3 regions of the Acidovorax sp. FHTAMBA genome follow, and region 1 is predicted to be linked to each of the others. Evidence: predicted binding sites of a transcription regulator. Region 1 holds the regulator's gene; each other region holds the start of a gene.
The links. The regulator NrdR, encoded in region 1, represses ribonucleotide reductase genes. The targets are predictions, from matches to a motif close to CACNANATNTNGTG.
Positions count from the first base shown of each region.

Region 2: AAFF19_RS19150 (ribonucleoside-diphosphate reductase subunit alpha) is a predicted target of NrdR. The motif match lies at 2,532-2,545, and genes of this name have one in related genera.
Region 3: AAFF19_RS02055 (ribonucleoside triphosphate reductase) is a predicted target of NrdR. The motif match lies at 1,436-1,449, and genes of this name have one in related genera.

Region 1 is NZ_CP152407.1:3,344,785-3,350,794, forward strand. It holds gene glyA (serine hydroxymethyltransferase) at 1-1,060, shown strand, start outside; gene nrdR (transcriptional regulator NrdR) at 1,078-1,527, shown strand; gene AAFF19_RS15690 (DMT family transporter) at 1,815-2,717, shown strand; gene aroC (chorismate synthase) at 2,730-3,827, opposite strand; gene AAFF19_RS15700 (EAL domain-containing protein) at 3,989-6,010, shown strand, end outside.
Region 2 is NZ_CP152407.1:4,104,939-4,110,948, forward strand. It holds gene AAFF19_RS19135 (PAS domain-containing sensor histidine kinase) at 1-130, shown strand, start outside; gene AAFF19_RS19140 (sigma-54 dependent transcriptional regulator) at 142-1,659, shown strand; gene ampD (1,6-anhydro-N-acetylmuramyl-L-alanine amidase AmpD) at 1,643-2,272, shown strand; gene AAFF19_RS19150 (ribonucleoside-diphosphate reductase subunit alpha) at 2,638-5,580, shown strand; gene AAFF19_RS19155 (ribonucleotide-diphosphate reductase subunit beta) at 5,717-6,010, shown strand, end outside.
Region 3 is NZ_CP152407.1:449,775-455,784, forward strand. It holds gene AAFF19_RS02045 (nitric-oxide reductase large subunit) at 1-759, shown strand, start outside; gene AAFF19_RS02050 (hemerythrin domain-containing protein) at 835-1,263, shown strand; gene AAFF19_RS02055 (ribonucleoside triphosphate reductase) at 1,483-3,501, shown strand; gene nrdD (anaerobic ribonucleoside-triphosphate reductase) at 3,599-3,811, shown strand; gene AAFF19_RS02065 (anaerobic ribonucleoside-triphosphate reductase activating protein) at 3,843-4,490, shown strand; gene AAFF19_RS02070 (thiamine pyrophosphate-binding protein) at 4,668-5,765, shown strand; gene AAFF19_RS02075 (thiamine pyrophosphate-dependent enzyme) at 5,729-6,010, shown strand, end outside.

The sequences.
Region 1 (6,010 bases):
GCGCTACTACGGTGGCTGCGAGCATGTGGACGTGGCCGAGCAGCTGGCCATCGACCGCGTCAAGCAGATCTTTGGCGCCGAAGCCGCCAACGTGCAGCCGCACTGCGGCGCTTCCGCCAACGAGGCGGTGTTTCTGGCCTTCCTGAAGCCGGGCGACACCATCATGGGCATGAGCCTGGCCGAAGGCGGCCACCTCACGCACGGCATGCCGCTGAACATGAGCGGCAAGTGGTTCAACGTGGTCTCCTACGGCCTCGACGCCAACGAAGCCATCGACTACGACGCGATGGAAAAAAAGGCCCACGAAACCAGGCCCAAGCTCATCATCGCCGGTGCCTCGGCCTACAGCCTGCACATCGACTTTGAGCGCTTCGCCAAGGTGGCCAAGGATGTGGGCGCGATCTTCATGGTGGACATGGCCCACTACGCCGGCCTGATTGCCGCTGGCGTGTACCCCAACCCTGTGCCCCATGCCGACGTGGTCACATCCACTACGCACAAGAGCCTGCGCGGCCCCCGTGGCGGCATCATCCTGATGAAGGCCCAGCACGAGAAGGCCATCAACAGTGCCATCTTCCCCGGCCTGCAAGGCGGCCCGCTGATGCACGTCATCGCGGCCAAGGCCGTGGCCTTCAAGGAAGCGCTGCAGCCCGAGTTCAAGACCTACCAGGAACAGGTGGCCAAGAACGCCAAGGTGGTGGCCGAGACGCTGACCGCACGCGGCCTGCGCATCGTGAGCGGCGGAACGCAAAGCCACGTGATGCTGGTCGATCTGCGCGCCAAGGGCATTACCGGCAAGGAAGCCGAGGCCGTGCTGGGCGCTGCCCACATGACCATCAACAAGAACGCGATCCCCAACGACCCTGAAAAGCCGATGGTGACCAGTGGCGTGCGCATTGGCACCCCCGCCATGACCACGCGCGGCTTCAAGGAAGAAGAAGCCCGCATCACGGCCAACCTGATCGCGGACGTGCTGGACAACCCGCGCGACGAAGCCAACATCGCCGCGGTGCGTGCCAAGGTCAACGCACTGACCGCCCGCTTCCCCGTCTACGGCTAAATCCACCGCCGAAAACCATGAAGTGCCCCTTCTGCAGCAACCTCGAAACGCAAGTCGTTGAAACGCGGGTGTCTGAGGATGGGGTCTTCATTCGCCGCCGCCGCCAGTGCGGCGCGTGCGACAAGCGCTTTACCACCTACGAGCGGCCGGAGGTGAACTTCCCGGCCATCGTCAAAAAGGACGGGCGCCGCATTGAATACGACCGGGGCAAGCTGCTCGCTTCGTTCAATCTGGCGCTGCGCAAGCGTCCCGTCAGCACCGACCAGATCGACAGCGCCATCGAGCGTATCGAGGAAAAACTGCTCAATCTGGGCCAGCGCGAAGTGGTCTCCAGCCGCATTGGCGAGCTGGTGATGCGCGAGCTCAAGAAGCTCGACAAGGTGGCCTACATCCGCTTTGCCAGCGTGTACCGAAGCTTTGAAGACATCGACGACTTCCGCGCCATGGTCGATGAAGTGCGCAAATAACCGACACATCGTCGCGTATGCACCTGAAGCGTGCTGCGTGATAGGTTGAAGGTGTTTTTGGCCTCTAGCGCTTTACCAGAAAGCGCCTGCAGCTATTGATTGCATAGCCAATCGCAGAACATCGTGTAGCGGATACCAACACGGGTGGGGCCGGCTGTCACCTGTGCAACACCCACAGCAACTCCTTAATTGATAGCTACCAGCGCTTGATGGATAAGCGCTAACGGCATTTTTCATCCAAAATTTGGTGTGCAACGCGCCAGCGCATGAACCGCCCGTACCCCACAATGCGCCCGGTGAAAACCCGCCACTTCCTGCAGCTGGTGCTGCTGTCTGCCCTGTGGGGCGCCTCGTTTCTCTTTATCCGCATTGCCAGCCCTGTGCTCGGGCCGAACGTGATGGCTGCGCTGCGCATTGGCCTGGCCACGGTCACCCTGATCGGCATCATGCGTTTCGCCCACGAAGCCTGGCCCTGGCGCCACTGGCGCGAGCTGGTCGGATTGGGCACGCTGACCGTGGCCCTGCCCTTTCTGCTGTATGCCTGGGCGGCCTTGCACCTGCCCGCAGGCTACAGCTCATTGCTCAACACCATGGCCGTGCCCTTCGGCGTGATTGCCGCCGCCTGGATGAAGGAGGACTCGCTGAGCACGCGCAAGTGGCTGGGCTGCATCTGCGGCTTTGCGGGGGTTGCGCTGATTGTGCAACTGGGGCCGGTGGAGCCCACACCGGCCTTGCTCTGGGCCGCCGCTGCGTGCGTGGCGGCGTCCGCGTGCTACGGGATTTCGACGACCTGGATGAAGCGTGCCACCAAGCGCATGTCTCCGCTGTCGATCGCTGCGGGCATCCACGCCGCTGCACTGGTATTGCTGATCCCGGGCGCGGGCTGGAGCCTGCCGCAGGCCCAGTTCACGCCCGGTGCCCTGGCAGCGGTGGCGGTGATGGGTATCGTGACCTCGGGCCTGGCGTACTGGCTCAACCTGCGGGTGCTGACCCATGTGTCCCCGGTGGCGGCAATGAGCTCCGCCTTCATGATTCCGCTGTTTGGCGTGGCCTGGGGCCACATCTTTCTGGGCGAGGCCCTCGGGCCCGCCATGGTGTGGGGCGGCACCCTGGTGCTGGTGGCTACGGGCCTGGTCACGGGGTTCAACCCGCTGCGGTGGCTTGTTGCGCTGCGCTCGCGCAGGAGTTAGCCGCCCGGCCAGTCAAAGAAACGACGCCTGGATGGGCGGCACGGGGGAGGCCACGTCGCCACACTGCGCACGGTGACGCAGGGCGTGGTCCATCACCACCAACGCGAGCAGCGCCTCGGCAATGGGCGCTGCGCGAATGCCCACGCAGGGGTCGTGGCGGCCCTTGGTGATGACTTCGGTGCTGTTGCCGTGCACGTCAATCGACTCGCGCGGGCTGATGATGGAGCTGGTGGGCTTGATGGCGATGCTCACCTCCAGGTCCTGCCCGGTGCTGATGCCACCCAGCACACCGCCGGCGTTGTTGGTGCGAAAGCCCTGGGGCGTCATCGAATCGCCGTGCATGGTGCCCCGGTGCGCCACGCTGGCAAAGCCCGCGCCAATCTCCACGCCCTTCACGGCATTCAAGCCCATCATGGCGTGGGCGATATCAGCGTCGAGCTTGTCATACAGCGGCTCGCCCAGGCCCACCGGCACGCCCGTGGCCTGCACACGGATGCGGGCGCCACACGAATCACCGGCCTTGCGCAGGGCGTCCATGTAGTCCTCGTACTGCTGCACGTCGGCCACCGGGGCAAAGAAGGGGTTGGCGCGTACGTGATCCCAGCTCTCGAACGGGATGGGCAGCTCGCCCAGCTGCGTCATGCAGGCGCGGAACTGGGCGCCATACTGTTGTGCCAGCCACTTCTTGGCCACGGCGCCCGCAGCCACCGTGGGCGCCGTCAGGCGGGCCGACGAGCGGCCGCCACCGCGCGGGTCGCGGATGCCGTATTTGTGCCAGTAGGTGTAGTCCGCGTGGCCGGGGCGAAAACTCTCGGCAATATTGCTGTAGTCCTTGCTGCGCTGGTCGGTGTTGCGGATCAGCAGGGCGATGGGGGTACCGGTGGTCTTGCCTTCGTATACGCCAGAGAGGATCTCTACCGCATCGGGCTCGCTCCTCTGCGTGACGTGGCGGCTGGTGCCGGGGCGGCGCCGGTCGAGGTCGGCCTGGATGTCAGCCTCGGCGAGCGGCATGCCAGGCGGGCAGCCGTCAATCACGCAGCCAATGGCCGGGCCGTGGGATTCACCAAAGTTGGTGACTGCGAATAAGGTGCCGATGGTGTTGCCGCTCATGGGGCGGGATTATCCCAGAGCATGACGGCCCCGGCGCACCATGAAGCCTGGTGGCGCTCCCCCACCCTGACGCGGACCCGCGGGCACCACCAGTGGGGCCAGTTCCTGCTTGGCATCGCACTGCGCGCTTGCTAGCATGCGGCATCCACCTTCGGGACACCATGCCCTCCTTCGCGCCACCCAGACAGGGCTCTCCATTGCCGATCCACCCTCCCCAGCCCGCTCCACTGGCAGACGCGCAACTTCGGCGAGCCCTTGACGCCAGCGATAACGCCATAGTGCTGACCAACAGCGCCAAACGCGTGGTGTACGTGAACGAAGGTTTCAGGCGCATGTTTGGCTACGGGCCCGATGAAGTACTGGGCAGGCGTCTGAACGAGGTGCTCCTGGGGCCCCATTCCGACAGGGACCTGATCGACAGCATCCGGGCGAACGTGGAAGCGCACGGGCATTTCCATGGCGACACGCTCCTGTATGGAAAGTCCGGGCAACCACGCTGGGCCTCGTTGGTCATCAACCCTGCCGGTGACGACGCGGACGGCCCGGGCGGCAGCATCTCGATCCTGACCGACATCACGCTCACCAAGATGCATGAGGTGCTGCAGACCCGGGTGCTGGAAGGCATGGTAAAGGAACTGCCGCTGCCCGAGCTGATGGCGCTGGTCTGCCGCGAGGTCGAACGCATAGCCCCCGAGGTCACCGCCACCATCCTCGCGGTCGATGCACAGGGCCTGCTGAGGCCACTGGCGGCGCCGGGGCTGCCGGCCGCCATCAGCCGGGCCCTGGATGGGGTGCCGATTGGGCCCAGGGCGGGTTCGTGCGGCACGGCTGCATTTCGCAATGAGCCCGTGGTGGTGACCGACATTGCCTCCGACCCACTGTGGGACGACTACCGCGCCCTGTTTGTCGACAGCGGGATGCGCGCCTGCTGGTCCAGCCCCATCCGCGACCACCGGGGGCAGCCGATCGGCACGTTTGCGTTTTACTACCGCGAACCGCGCATGCCCGATGCCCTGCACCGGCGGCTTGTGGACGTGTGCCTGCACCTGTGTGCGGTGGCGATTGAGCGCGACAGCACGCACCAGCGCATCCACCAGCTGGCGTTTTTTGACGTACTGACCGGTCTGCCCAACCGAGCCCTGTTTCGCAGCAGTGCGCAGCGTGCCCTGGTCGAGCTTCACCGGGAAGGTAGGCCGGGCGCGTTGCTGTTCCTGGACCTGGACCGGTTCAAGCAGGTGAACGAAACGCAAGGTCACGCGGCTGGCGATGCGCTGCTCTGCGAAGTGGCCAAGCGCCTCACACAGGGCCTGCGCGCCCGCGACCTGATCGCCCGCCTGTCGAGCGACGAGTTTGTGCTGCTGCTGTCCGAATGCAGCACCGAGCAGGCGGTGCAACGCGCACATCGGGTGCTGCACGCCATCGCCCAGCCGCTGAACATTCTGGGACAGACCCATGTACCGCACGCAAGCATCGGCATCGCCATGTTTCCGAGCGATGGCGACACCATTGACACCCTGCTGCGCCATGCAGACCAGGCCATGCACCAGGCCAAGAGCGATCACCGCCACAGCCTGCAGCTGTTCAGCGCCGAGATGAACCGCCGCGCGCAGGAGCGCGCCGCGCTGGAGCGTGCACTGCAGCAGGCGCTGTCCGACCGCAGCCTCACGCTGCACTACCAGCCGCAGGTCCTCAGCAGCGCCCCCGGCACCTTGCACGGTGTGGAGGCCCTGGCGCGCTGGAACCACCCGCAGTGGGGCATGGTGCCGCCGTCACAGTTCATCCCCGTGGCCGAAGACGCCGGGCTGATCCATGAGCTCACCCTGTGGCTGCTGGACGAAGCCTGCCGCCAGCTGGCGGCCTGGCGCGCTGCGGGCCACGATGTACCGTGCGTGGCCGTCAACCTCTCGGGCCGCAGCTTTCACCGGCCGGAGTTTGCGCAGGAGATCAGCGATGCGCTGCAGCGCCATGGCCTGCGTGCCAGCGACGTGCTGCTGGAGATCACGGAGAGCGTGATGATGGATGCACGGCCCGTCACGCTGCAGAACATCGAGTCCCTGCACCACCAGGGCTTCAAGCTGTCGCTGGATGACTTTGGAACGGGCTATTCCAGCCTGAGCTATCTGCACCGCCTGCCCATCAGTGAACTGAAACTCGACATGGCTTTTGTGCAGGACCTCACCACC
Region 2 (6,010 bases), 760 kb from region 1:
GATCAGCTACCAGCGTCTCACCCGCACCACACTGCGTGGCGAGGTAGGTGGCAACGCTTTTACCGTGGGGTTCCGGCGCACGACCCGCCCTACCGAATCCGCCACGCTGTTTGACACCATCGTGGTCTGAAACACCTTGCCATGAACGCCCCTGTTGCCTCCATCCTTGTCGTCGACGATGAACCTGATCTTCGGACCCTGTACGAACTGACCCTGCTGCGCGAAGGTTACCGCGTGGAGACCGCGTCCAGTGTCCAGGAGGCCCGGGACCAGCTCAAGGCGCACCGTTTCGATGCCGTCATCACCGACATGCGGCTTCCGGACGGTTTTGGCATGGAGTTGCTGCAGGACCTTCGCGAGCAACAGCGCCGCGAGCGGTGTGTGGTCATGACCGCCTACGGCTCTGCCGAGAATGCCGTGGAAGCCTTGCGGTCCGGTGCATTCGACTACATGACCAAGCCGGTGGATCTCAAGCAGTTCCGTTCGGTGGTTGCATCGGCAGTGCAGGGGACCGGCGGTGTGCCCGCCCCCCGGGCTGCCCGTACCGGGGGTGTGCAAGGCCGGCAGGGCAACTTCAGCGCCGACCCCTTGGCGGCGGGCACTGCCCTGGACCGCCTGGTCGGAACTTCCGAGGCCATGCGCAACGTCAAACAGCGGGTGGCCAAGGTGGCGCGCGGCATGGCGCCTGTGCTGATCCACGGGGAATCGGGCACGGGCAAGGAACTGGTGGCACAGGCGTTGCACGCCAGCAGCCAGCGCGCGGACGGGCCACTGGTGGCCGTGAACTGCGGCGCCATCCCGGAGAACCTTCTGGAGGCGGAGTTCTTTGGCGCTCGCAAAGGTTCGTATACCGGCGCCAGCCAGGACAGGGATGGCTACTTCCAGGCCGCGCGCGGAGGCACACTTTTTCTGGATGAAATCGGTGATCTGCCTTTGGCCATGCAATCCAAGCTGCTGCGCGCCATCCAGGAACGCAGCGTGCGCCCCCTTGGATCGACCCAGGAAGAAACGGTGGACGTGCGCATTGTCAGCGCCACGCATCGCGACTTGGCCGCCGACGTGCAGTCGGGCCGGTTCCGGCAGGATCTGTACTACCGGCTCAATGTGATCGAGATCGTCATTCCCCCATTGCGCGAACGCCGGGAGGACTTGCCGATGCTGTGCACCGCGCTGCTCGCGCGCATCGCCCAGGAATCTGGCATGCCAGTACCCTCTCTCACCGAGCAGGCACTGCAAGCCATCGCGGCGCACCCGCTGACCGGGAACGTCCGCGAACTGGAAAACCTGCTGCACAGAGCCGTCGCCCTCAGCGACGGTGATGAACTGAATCTGGACTGGCCGATGGGGTCATCGGCCCCCTCCAGCCCAAGGGCCTCCCCCGAGCCCACAAGCCCGCCAAATGCCGAAGGGCCGCAGCCCTATCTACCGCCCCCGGCCATTGGCAATGTAGGTTGCACGGTACCCCTGCCCAACGATCTTCAGGCATGGCTCGACCAGCAGGAGCGGGACATCCTGATCCGCGCGCTGCGCGAAGCGGGCTTCAACAGGACAGCCACCGCAGCCCGGCTGGGCATCAGTCTGCGCCAGATTCGCTACCGTATCGCCCGACTGAACATTGCCGTCCCGAATGATCAGGATCCGCATGACGAGATCGGCTGAAACGGCGGGTGAAGGACTCCCACTTTGGGACGGGGGATGGCACCGCGCGGCCACGAGGCTCGAATCTCCCAACCACGGTGCGCGCCCCAGCCTGGCTGGCTCCCCCATCGACCTCATCGTGGTGCATTCGATCAGTCTGCCGCCCGGCGAATATGGCGGAAACGCCGTGCAGCAGCTCTTCACCAACACCCTCGACTGGGACGCCCATCCCTATTTTCAGAGCATCCGGGGCCTGAAGGTGTCGTCGCACTTCTTCATCGAGCGGTCCGGCGCTCTTTGGCAGTTTGTTGATTGCGACCACCGGGCGTGGCATGCGGGTCAATCCGCTTACCGCGGACGCAGCCAATGCAATGACGATTCCATCGGCATCGAACTGGAGGGTCTGGAAGGACATACGTTCGATCCCGCGCAGTACCAGACATTGGCCTCGCTCTGCCTCGATATCGCGCGCCGTTACCCCATAAAACACGTAGCGGGGCATGAGCACATAGCACCGGGCCGCAAGCATGATCCGGGCCCGGGTTTCGACTGGGCGCAGCTGAAGCAATCCCTGAACTGGCCAGCGCGCCGGTTTCCTGCTGCCACCGGTCCTGGCCAGCAAGGCATCCGCTGACTCCACTGGCGAAGCAGCTCGTCAAGCTCTTTTTTTATTGTGCGCCCGCACATACCCGCATCCCCAGACGTCATGCGGGTTGTGGAAGAAAAATCTCCGGAAACGCCTTTCCTTGCGTGAGTTTCGCTCTGCTTTTTTGTGGCGACAAGGGTTTTGCGGGGGCGAGGCCATCGTCTTTTGGCATCGCAAACAGGTGATTTCAAATTTCCGGTGAATTTACGGCGGTACACTACCGGTAGTGTCTTGAATGCCTGCGACACACCATATATAGTGTGCGCCAGACCGCCGCCTGCTGCACCACTCACCTACTGCTGCGGCACCTAGACTCCGCACCGTTCCCCAGACAGCCCACAGAAGAGGATCCCATGCAAGCTGCTTTGAACACGCCTTCCACGCCCCACGCCACGCCCACCGAGGTACCAGCCAACCAGTCCGCGCAAGCAATGGCTGGCAGCTCTCTAGCGCACTATCAGATCATTCGCCGAAATGGCGCGGTCGTGCCATTTGAACCGCAGAAAATCGCAGTCGCAATGATGAAGGCCTTTCTGGCCGTTCATGGAACTCAGGGCGCGGCCTCCGCCAGCGTGCGCGAAGTGGTCGATACGTTGACCAGCAACGTCACACGCGCTCTGATGCGGTCCCGTCCTGGCGGCGGCACCTTCCACATAGAAGATGTGCAGGACCAGGTCGAGCTGGGCCTGATGCGTGGCGGCCACCACGAAATTGCCCGCGCCTATGTGCTGTACCGCGAGCGCCGTACGCAAGAGCGCGCCCGCCAGGCCGAACAGCAAAGCCCTGCGGTGTCCATTCCCCTGCTGCATGTGCTCGATGGCGGCGAGCGCGTCGCACTGGACTCGCACCGCCTGCAGGCATTGATTGAATCAGCCTGCGTGAACCTCGGTGCCGACGTGAAGGCCGACCCCATCGTGGCCGAGACCATGCGCAACCTGTATGACGGTGTGCCCATGGACGAGGTCTACAAGGCCTCGATCCTTGCTGCGCGTACCCTCATCGAGAAGGACCCGGACTACACCTATGCCACCGCCCGCCTGCTGCTGCACACCATCGTGCGCGAAGTGCTGGGCCGCGAGGTGACGCAGGATGGCATGGGCCAGGCGTATATCGAATATTTCCCGCAGTTCATCAAGAAGGGCGTGGACAACGACCTGCTGGATGAGCGCCTGATGCAGTACGACTTGCAACGCCTGGGCGCCGCACTCAAGGCAGACCGCGATCTGAAGTTTGATTACCTCGGTTTGCAGACCCTGTACGACCGCTACTTCCTGCACGTCAAAAAAACCCGCATCGAGCTGCCGCAGGCCTTCTTCATGCGTGTGGCCATGGGCCTGGCGCTCAATGAAACCGATCGCGAAGCCCGCGCCATCGAGTTCTATGAAGTGCTCTCGTCGTTCGACTTCATGTCGTCCACCCCCACGCTGTTCAACAGTGGCACCCTGCGCTCGCAGCTGTCCAGCTGCTACCTGACCACGGTGCCCGACGACCTGGATGGCATCTACGAGTCGATCAAGGAAAACGCCCTGCTGTCCAAGTTTGCTGGCGGCCTGGGCAACGACTGGACTCGCGTGCGCGCCCTGGGCTCCCACATCAAGGGCACGAATGGCGAATCGCAGGGCGTGGTGCCCTTCCTCAAGGTGGTCAACGACACGGCCGTGGCGGTGAACCAGGGCGGCAAGCGCAAGGGCGCCGTCTGCACCTACCTGGAAACCTGGCACCTGGACATCGAAGAGTTCCTGGAACTGCGCAAGAACACCGGCGACGATCGCCGCCGCACGCACGACATGAACACGGCCAACTGGATCCCTGACCTGTTCATGCGCCGCGTGATGGAAAAGGGCACCTGGACGCTGTTCTCCCCTTCTAACGTGCCCGACCTGCACGATCTGTTTGGCGCCGACTTCGAAAAGGCCTATGTGGCCTACGAAGAAAAGGCTGCACGTGGCGAGATCAAGCCCGCCAAGACGATCCAGGCCACGGACCTCTGGCGCAAAATGCTGACCATGCTGTTCGAGACCGGCCACCCCTGGATCACCTTCAAGGATGCCTGCAACGTGCGCTCGCCCCAGCAGCACGCTGGCGTAGTGCATTCTTCCAACCTGTGCACCGAGATCACGCTCAACACCAGCGACACCGAAACCGCCGTCTGCAACCTCGGTTCGGTCAACCTGCTGCAGCACATCAAGGACGGTCAGATCGACCACGACAAGCTCAAGAAAACCATCACGGTCGCCATGCGCATGCTCGACAACGTGATCGACATCAACTACTACGCCGTCAAGAAGGCCCGCGATTCCAACCTGCGCCACCGCCCGGTCGGCCTGGGTGTGATGGCATTCCAGGACAGCCTGTACGAACTGCGCATCCCCTACGCTTCGCAAGAGGCGGTGGAATTCGCCGACAAGTCGATGGAAGCCATCTGCTACTACGCCTACTGGGCGTCCACCGAACTGGCCAAGGAGCGCGGAAAGTACTCCAGCTACAAGGGCTCGCTGTGGGATCGCGGCATCCTGCCTTTCGACACGCTGGACATGCTCGCGCAGGCCCGGGGCGGCTATGTGGAAGTGGACCGCTCTTCCACGCTCGACTGGGATGCGCTGCGCAAGAAGATTGCGCTGGACGGCATGCGCAACTCCAATTGCGTGGCCATTGCGCCCACCGCCACCATCTCCAACATCATCGGCGTCGATGCGTCGATCGAGCCCTCGTTTGGAAACCTGTCGGTCAAGTCCAACCTGTCGGGGGAATTCACCATCATCAACGGTGGTCTGGTGCGTGACCTCAAGCGCCTGGGGCTGTGGGACGACGTCATGATCATGGACCTCAAGCATTTCAAGGGTTCGCTGCACCCCATCGACCGCGTGCCGCAGGACATCAAGGCGCTTTACTCCACGGCCTTCGAGGTCGAACCCCAGTGGCTAGTAGAGGCAGCCTCGCGCCGCCAGAAGTGGATTGACCAGGCACAGAGCCTGAACATCTATATGGCCGGCGCATCGGGCAAGAAGCTCGACGACACCTACAAACTTGCCTGGATCCGGGGTCTGAAGACGACTTACTACCTGCGCACGCAAAGCGCTACGCACGTCGAGATGAGCACGGTCAACACGCGCCAGCTCAACGCAGTTTCGTCAGGCAATGATGGTGGCTCCTCTGCTTCTCTGGCTACCCCCCACGCCAGACCCAGCGCGCTGGAAGCTGCGGCCGCAGCAGCGGCCCAGCAGACATCCGCAGTGCCTGCCACCGACGTCAAGTTCTGCGCTATCGATGATCCTGGCTGCGAGGCCTGCCAATAACGCACGTGCTGCGCGACGCCTTGGGTTATCGCGGGGCGTCGCGCGTGTGCTGTGAAGCAACAAATCGTTGCTGGACAACGCTTGAGTGCTTTTCTTTTCGCAGCACTGCTTTCATAATCCGAACACTGGAAAATCTATGTTGACCTGGGACGAAGAAGTCAAGCCCTCATCGCAAAATCAACTGGACGGTGGACTGAACAAGAGCCACCTGGCGGGACAGCCGCCTTTGCCTTTCCAGACCCCGTCGCTGCAAGAAGTGCACGCATCGATGACTGCCTCGTCGGCAACACCAGCAGCACCTGCAGCTGCCACACATCGCAGGGTGAATGCGGCCGACAAGCGCATCATCAACGGCCAGACCGACGTCAACCAGCTGGTGCCTTTCAAGTACAAGTGGGCGTGGGAAAAGTACCTCGCAACCTGCGCCAAT
Region 3 (6,010 bases), 1.9 Mb from region 1:
GGCCTCGTGTCGCCACGCATGGCCACGGCTGCCAGCCTGGCCTCGGCATCGCTGTTCATGCTGGGCGGCGTGCCCGGCACCTTCCACCACCTGTACTTCAGCGGCACCACCACGCCGGTGATGGCGGTGGGTGCATCGTTCAGCGCGCTCGAAGTGGTGCCCCTGGTGGTGCTGGGCCATGAGGCCTGGGAACACTGGCGCCTGCAGCACCGCGCGAAGTGGATGGCCAACCTCAAGTGGCCGCTGATGTGCTTCGTGGCCGTGGCCTTCTGGAACATGCTGGGCGCGGGCGTCTTCGGCTTCATGATCAACCCGCCGATCGCGCTGTATTACCTACAAGGTTTGAACACCACGCCGGTGCACGCCCATGCTGCGCTGTTCGGTGTGTATGGCTTCCTGGCGCTGGGCTTCACGCTGCTGGTGCTGCGCTATATCCGCCCGCAGCTGGTGTTCAGCGAACGCCTCATGAAGACGGGCTTCTGGTGGCTCAACGCCGGCCTGGTGCTGATGATTGCCACCAGCCTGCTGCCGATTGGCCTGTTCCAGTTCCACGCCAGCGTGAGCGAAGGCCTGTGGTACGCCCGGGGCGAGGGCTTCATGCAGCAGCCCTTCATGCAGACCTTGCGCTGGGTGCGCACCTTCGGTGACGTGGTCTTCATCGTGGGCGCGCTGGCGATGGCCTGGCAGGTGGTGAGCGGGCTGTTCGGCTCGCGCGCACCGGCAGAGGCGGGCCCTTACCTGGCGCAAGCGCGTCGCTGAAATCAATGCACCGTGCGCGGCAGCCGCCACCAGCGGCAGCCGCGCACACCCCTGAGCAGCCCACAAGGACGGACCATGAACATCGACAAATTCAAGCACCAGCACACCGACATCCTGCGCGGCATCGCCATGTTGCGCGCGCTGGCGCAATCGGGGGTGGAGGCCAACGCCAGCGCCATCGCCCAGGGCATCGTGGCCATGAGCGGCACCATCAAGCTGCACCTGGCCGTGGAAGACCAGGTGCTGTACCCCGCGCTGCAGCGCGGTGGCAACGCCGAGCTGGCCCGCATGGGCCGCCAGTACCAGAGCGAGATGACTTCCATCGCCAGCGCCTACGACGCCTTTGCGCGCCGCTGGAACACCGCCGACGGCGTGCGCCGCGATGCACAGGGTTTCCGCAACGAGGCCAACGTGGTGCTGCGCCGCGTGTTCGAGCGCATGCAACGCGAAAACCATGACTTCTATCCGCGCATCGAGGAGGAAGAAGCCACCGCCTGCCATTGAGCAGCACCCTCCTGCACCCCACTGCATGCCTGCGCATGCACCTCTGATCCATCGGTAGGGCCTGACGGCACCTTCCTTTCTGCCGGTCCCTGTGCCGGCATTTTTTTACCCCTGCTTACCGCCCCAATTGTGTTGAATCAAACTACCTATAGTGTTTGATGGGTATCGTAGACACCATAGGTAGTGTTTTTTAACCCGTTCCACAGATTGGTCGAACCCATGGCGTCCACCCTTGCCACCTTGCCCCGCGAAGTCGTTTTGCGCAGCGGCCAGCGCGTTCCGTTTGATGCCGAACGCATCCGCGCCGCGCTGGCCAGCGCCGGGCAGGCCTCGGGTGAATACGGCGCCGACGAAGCGGCATTGCTAACCGCCCAGGTCACCAAGGTGCTCATCCACCGCTTCCACGGCCAGGCGCCCACCATCGAGCAGATCCAGGACGTGGCCGAGCAGACGCTGATCGCCGCCAACCACCTGGCCACCGCGCGTGCCTACATCGTCTACCGCGAGCAGCACGCCACGCTGCGTGCGGACAAGCAGACGCTGGTCGATGTGGAAAGCTCCATCAACGAATACCTCACGCGCGCCGACTGGCGCGTGAATGCCAACGCCAACCAGGGCTATTCGCTGGGCGGGCTGATCCTGAACGTCGCGGGCAAGGTCACGGCCAACTACTGGCTGTCGCACGTGTACACGCCCGAGATCGGCGATGCGCACAGGAGCGGCGACCTGCACATCCACGACCTCGACATGCTCAGCGGCTACTGCGCGGGTTGGTCGCTGCGCACGCTGCTGCACGAGGGCCTGAACGGCGTGCCCGGCAAGGTGGAGGCGGGGCCGCCCAAGCACATGAGTTCGGCCGTGGGGCAGATCGTGAACTTTCTGGGCACGCTGCAGAACGAGTGGGCGGGCGCGCAGGCGTTCTCGTCGTTCGACACCTACATGGCACCGTTTGTGCGCATCGATGCCATGGACTACGCCGCCGTGCGCCAGTGCATCCAGGAGCTGGTCTACAACCTCAACGTGCCCTCGCGCTGGGGCACGCAGACGCCGTTCACCAACCTCACCTTCGACTGGACCTGTCCCGAGGACCTGCGCGAGCAGGTGCCCGTGATCGCTGGCAAAGAGATGCCCTTCGCATACGGCGACCTGCAGGCCGAGATGGACCTTATCAACCGCGCCTATATCGACGTGATGACCACGGGCGATGCCAAGGGCCGCGTGTTCACCTTCCCCATCCCCACCTACAACATCACCAAGGACTTCCCCTGGGAGAGCGAGAACGCGCAGCTGCTGTTCGACATGACCGCCAAGTACGGTCTGCCGTACTTCCAGAACTTCATCAACTCCGAGCTGGAGCCCAACATGGTGCGCTCCATGTGCTGCCGCCTGCAGCTGGATTTGCGTGAATTGCTCAAGCGTGGCAACGGCCTGTTCGGCAGCGCCGAGCAGACCGGCAGCCTGGGCGTGGTGACGATCAACTGCGCGCGGCTGGGCTACCTGCATGCGGGTGATGAAGCAGGCCTGCTCGCCGCGCTCGACCGCCTGATGGAACTGGGCAAACAAAGCCTGGAGACCAAACGCAAGCTCATCCAGCGCCTCATGGACCAGGGCCTGTTCCCCTATACCAAGCGCTACCTGGGCACCTTGCGCAACCACTTCAGCACGCTGGGCGTGAACGGCATCAACGAGATGGTGCGCAACTTCACGGCGGACCAGCACGACATCACCAGCGACTGGGGCCATGCGTTTGCCGTGCGCCTGCTCGACCACGTGCGCGAGCGCATGACGGCCTTTCAGGAGGAAACCGGCCACCTCTACAACCTGGAGGCCACGCCCGCCGAAGGCACCACCTACCGCTTTGCCAAGGAAGACAAAAAGCGCTGGCCCGGCATCCTGCAGGCCGGCACGGAGCAGCAGCCCTACTACACCAACTCCTCGCAGCTGCCTGTCGGCTTCACCGACGACCCGTTCGAGGCCCTGATGCGGCAGGAGGCGCTGCAATCCAAATACACCGGCGGTACCGTGCTGCATCTGTACATGGGCGAGCGCTTGTCCAGCGGTGCGGCCTGCCGCGATCTGGTGCGGCGCGCGCTCACGCGCTTTCGCCTGCCCTACATCACCGTCACGCCCACGTTCTCGATCTGCCCCACACACGGCTACCTGGCGGGCGAGCACCCGTTCTGCCCGCGCTGCGACGAAGAGCGGCTGGACGCCAAGCGGCGGCGTCTGGTCGCCTAGATTTTGAGCAAAAGTGGCCCTGGCGCTTGATGGTCAAGCGCAAGCAGCTATCAAAACAGAAGCAAACCATTTCCTCCACCCCCGAAAGGACCCCGGCATGAGCCATTTCTCCGCCACCGAACACACCGCCATCTCCAGCGCCGCCGCCGTGCAGCTCACCGACGACGAGCGCCAGCCCTGCGAGGTCTGGACCCGCGTGATGGGCTACCACCGCCCCGTGGCCAGCTTCAACACCGGCAAACAGGGCGAACATGCCGAACGCCGCTTCTTCGCCGAAACGCACCGTGGCTCCAGCCGCAACGGCTGCTGAGCCTAGTGCCGCCGCCCTGCGCCTGGGCGGCATGACACCGCTGACCACCATCGATTTCCCCGGCCGCCTCGCGGCCGTTTTCTATTGCCAGGGGTGCCCCTGGCGCTGCGGGTATTGCCACAACCCCGGGCTGCTGGACGCCACCACGCCTCCCGCGTTGCCGTGGAACCAGGCGCTGCAGTTTTTGCACAGCCGCCGGGGCCTGCTCGATGGCGTGGTGTTTTCGGGCGGCGAGCCGACGCTGCAGGCCGCGCTGCCCGCTGCGGTGGACGCCGTGCGCGCACTGGGCCTGCAGACTGCGTTGCACACCGGCGGCATGTACCCCGGGCGGCTGGCGGCACTGCTGCCGCGCCTCCACTGGGTGGGGCTGGACATCAAGGCCCTGCCGCAGCGCTACGACGCCATCACCGCCACCCACGGCAGCGGCGCGCGCGCCTGGGCCGCGCTCGATGCCATGCTGGCCCATGGCATCGACCACGAATGCCGCACCACCTGGCACGCGGGCCTGTTTGGTGTGGACGAACTGCTGGAACTGGCCCAGGCCCTGGCCGCGCGCGGGGTGCGGCATTGGGCGCTGCAGGAATGCCGGGTGCTTGACGCCCCGGCCTGGGCGCTTACGCCCGCACACCAGCAGCAACTGGCCGCGCTGTTTTCCGGATTCACCTTGCGCCGGGTGTAAGCGCCGGGTGTGAGCGCCGGGCGCAGATTTCCTGCGTTGCAATGGCCTGCATGAAATGAATCTGCAAATACTTCGGTTGTTGCACACGCTTTGATGCGCATCAGAGGTGATTTCCGCTACCAGCATGGACCATCCTTGCCATCGCCCCACAGGCACCACCAAGCAAGGAAATCCTCCATGAACCCCCTCGGCCTCCAGCTGCTGCAAGCGCTCAAAACCCACGGCGCGCGCGAAATTTTCGGCATCCCCGGCGACTTCATCCTGCCCCTGTTCAAGCAAATCGAGGAAAGCGGCATCCTGCCGCTGGTCACGCTCAGCCACGAACCCTCGCTGGGTTTTGCCGCCGATGCCGCCGCGCGCATGCACTGCGGGCTGGGCGTGGTGGCCGTCACCTACGGCGCGGGCGCGCTCAACGTGGTCAACGCGGTGGCGGGGGCCTATGCCGAGCGCTCGCCGCTGGTGGTGCTGGCCGGCTGCCCCGGCGAGGTCGAGGCGCACTCGGGCCTGGTGCTGCACCACCAGGTGCGCCATGTCGATTCGCAGTGGCGCATCTTCCGCGAGATCACCTGCGACCAAGTGCGCCTGTCCGACCCCGCCACCGCGCCAGCCGACCTTGCCCGCGTGCTGCGCAGCTGCCGCGAATACTCGCAGCCCGTGCTCATCGAGGTGCCGCGCGACATGACGCTGCACCCCATGGCCGAGGTGCCGGTGCTGCCCCCCAGCCCGTTCAACGCAGCCGCCGTGGCCGAATGCGCCGACGAATGGATGGCCCGCATCCAGGCGGCCCGGCGCCCCGTGCTGGTGGTGGACGTGGAGGTGCGCCGCTTTGGCCTGGAAGCCCGCGTGGCCGAACTCGCGCGCCGCCTTCAGCTGCCCGTGCTCACCACCTTCATGGGCCGGGGCCTGCTGGCCGAGGATGCGGGGCATGCCGGCGTGCCCTTCCACGGCACCTACCTGGGCGTGGCGGGCGCACCGGAGACCAGCGCGCTGCTGGACGACTCCGACCTGCCCGTGATGCTGGGCGCCATCCTGTCGGACAGCAACTTTGGTGTGAGCGCCCAGCGCATGGACTTCCGTCGCGCGCTCATTGCCGCGCACCGCGAGGCACGCGTAGGCCACCACCTGTACCAGGACATCCCCCTGGCCGCGCTGGTAGAGGCCCTGCTGGCGCGCGCCCCGGCCGCGGGCAGCCAGGCCCTGCGCACGCTGCCCCCCCGCCCGCCTACCCCGACGGCCTGGTGGCCGACGACACCCCTGTGTGCGCCGCCGACCTGAGCCGCGCCCTCAACGACCGCATCCGCACCCACGGCCCCATGAACATCGTGGCCGACATCGGCGACTGCCTCTTCGCCGCCATGGAGCTGCTGCCCACGCCTCTGGTGGCGCCGGGCTACTACGCGTCGATGGGCTTTGGCGTGCCGGCCGGCATTGGCGCCCAGGTGGCCACGGGCCAGCGCAGCCTGATTCTGGTGGGCGACGGCGCCTTCCAGATGACGGGCTGGGAGCTGGGCAACTGCCCG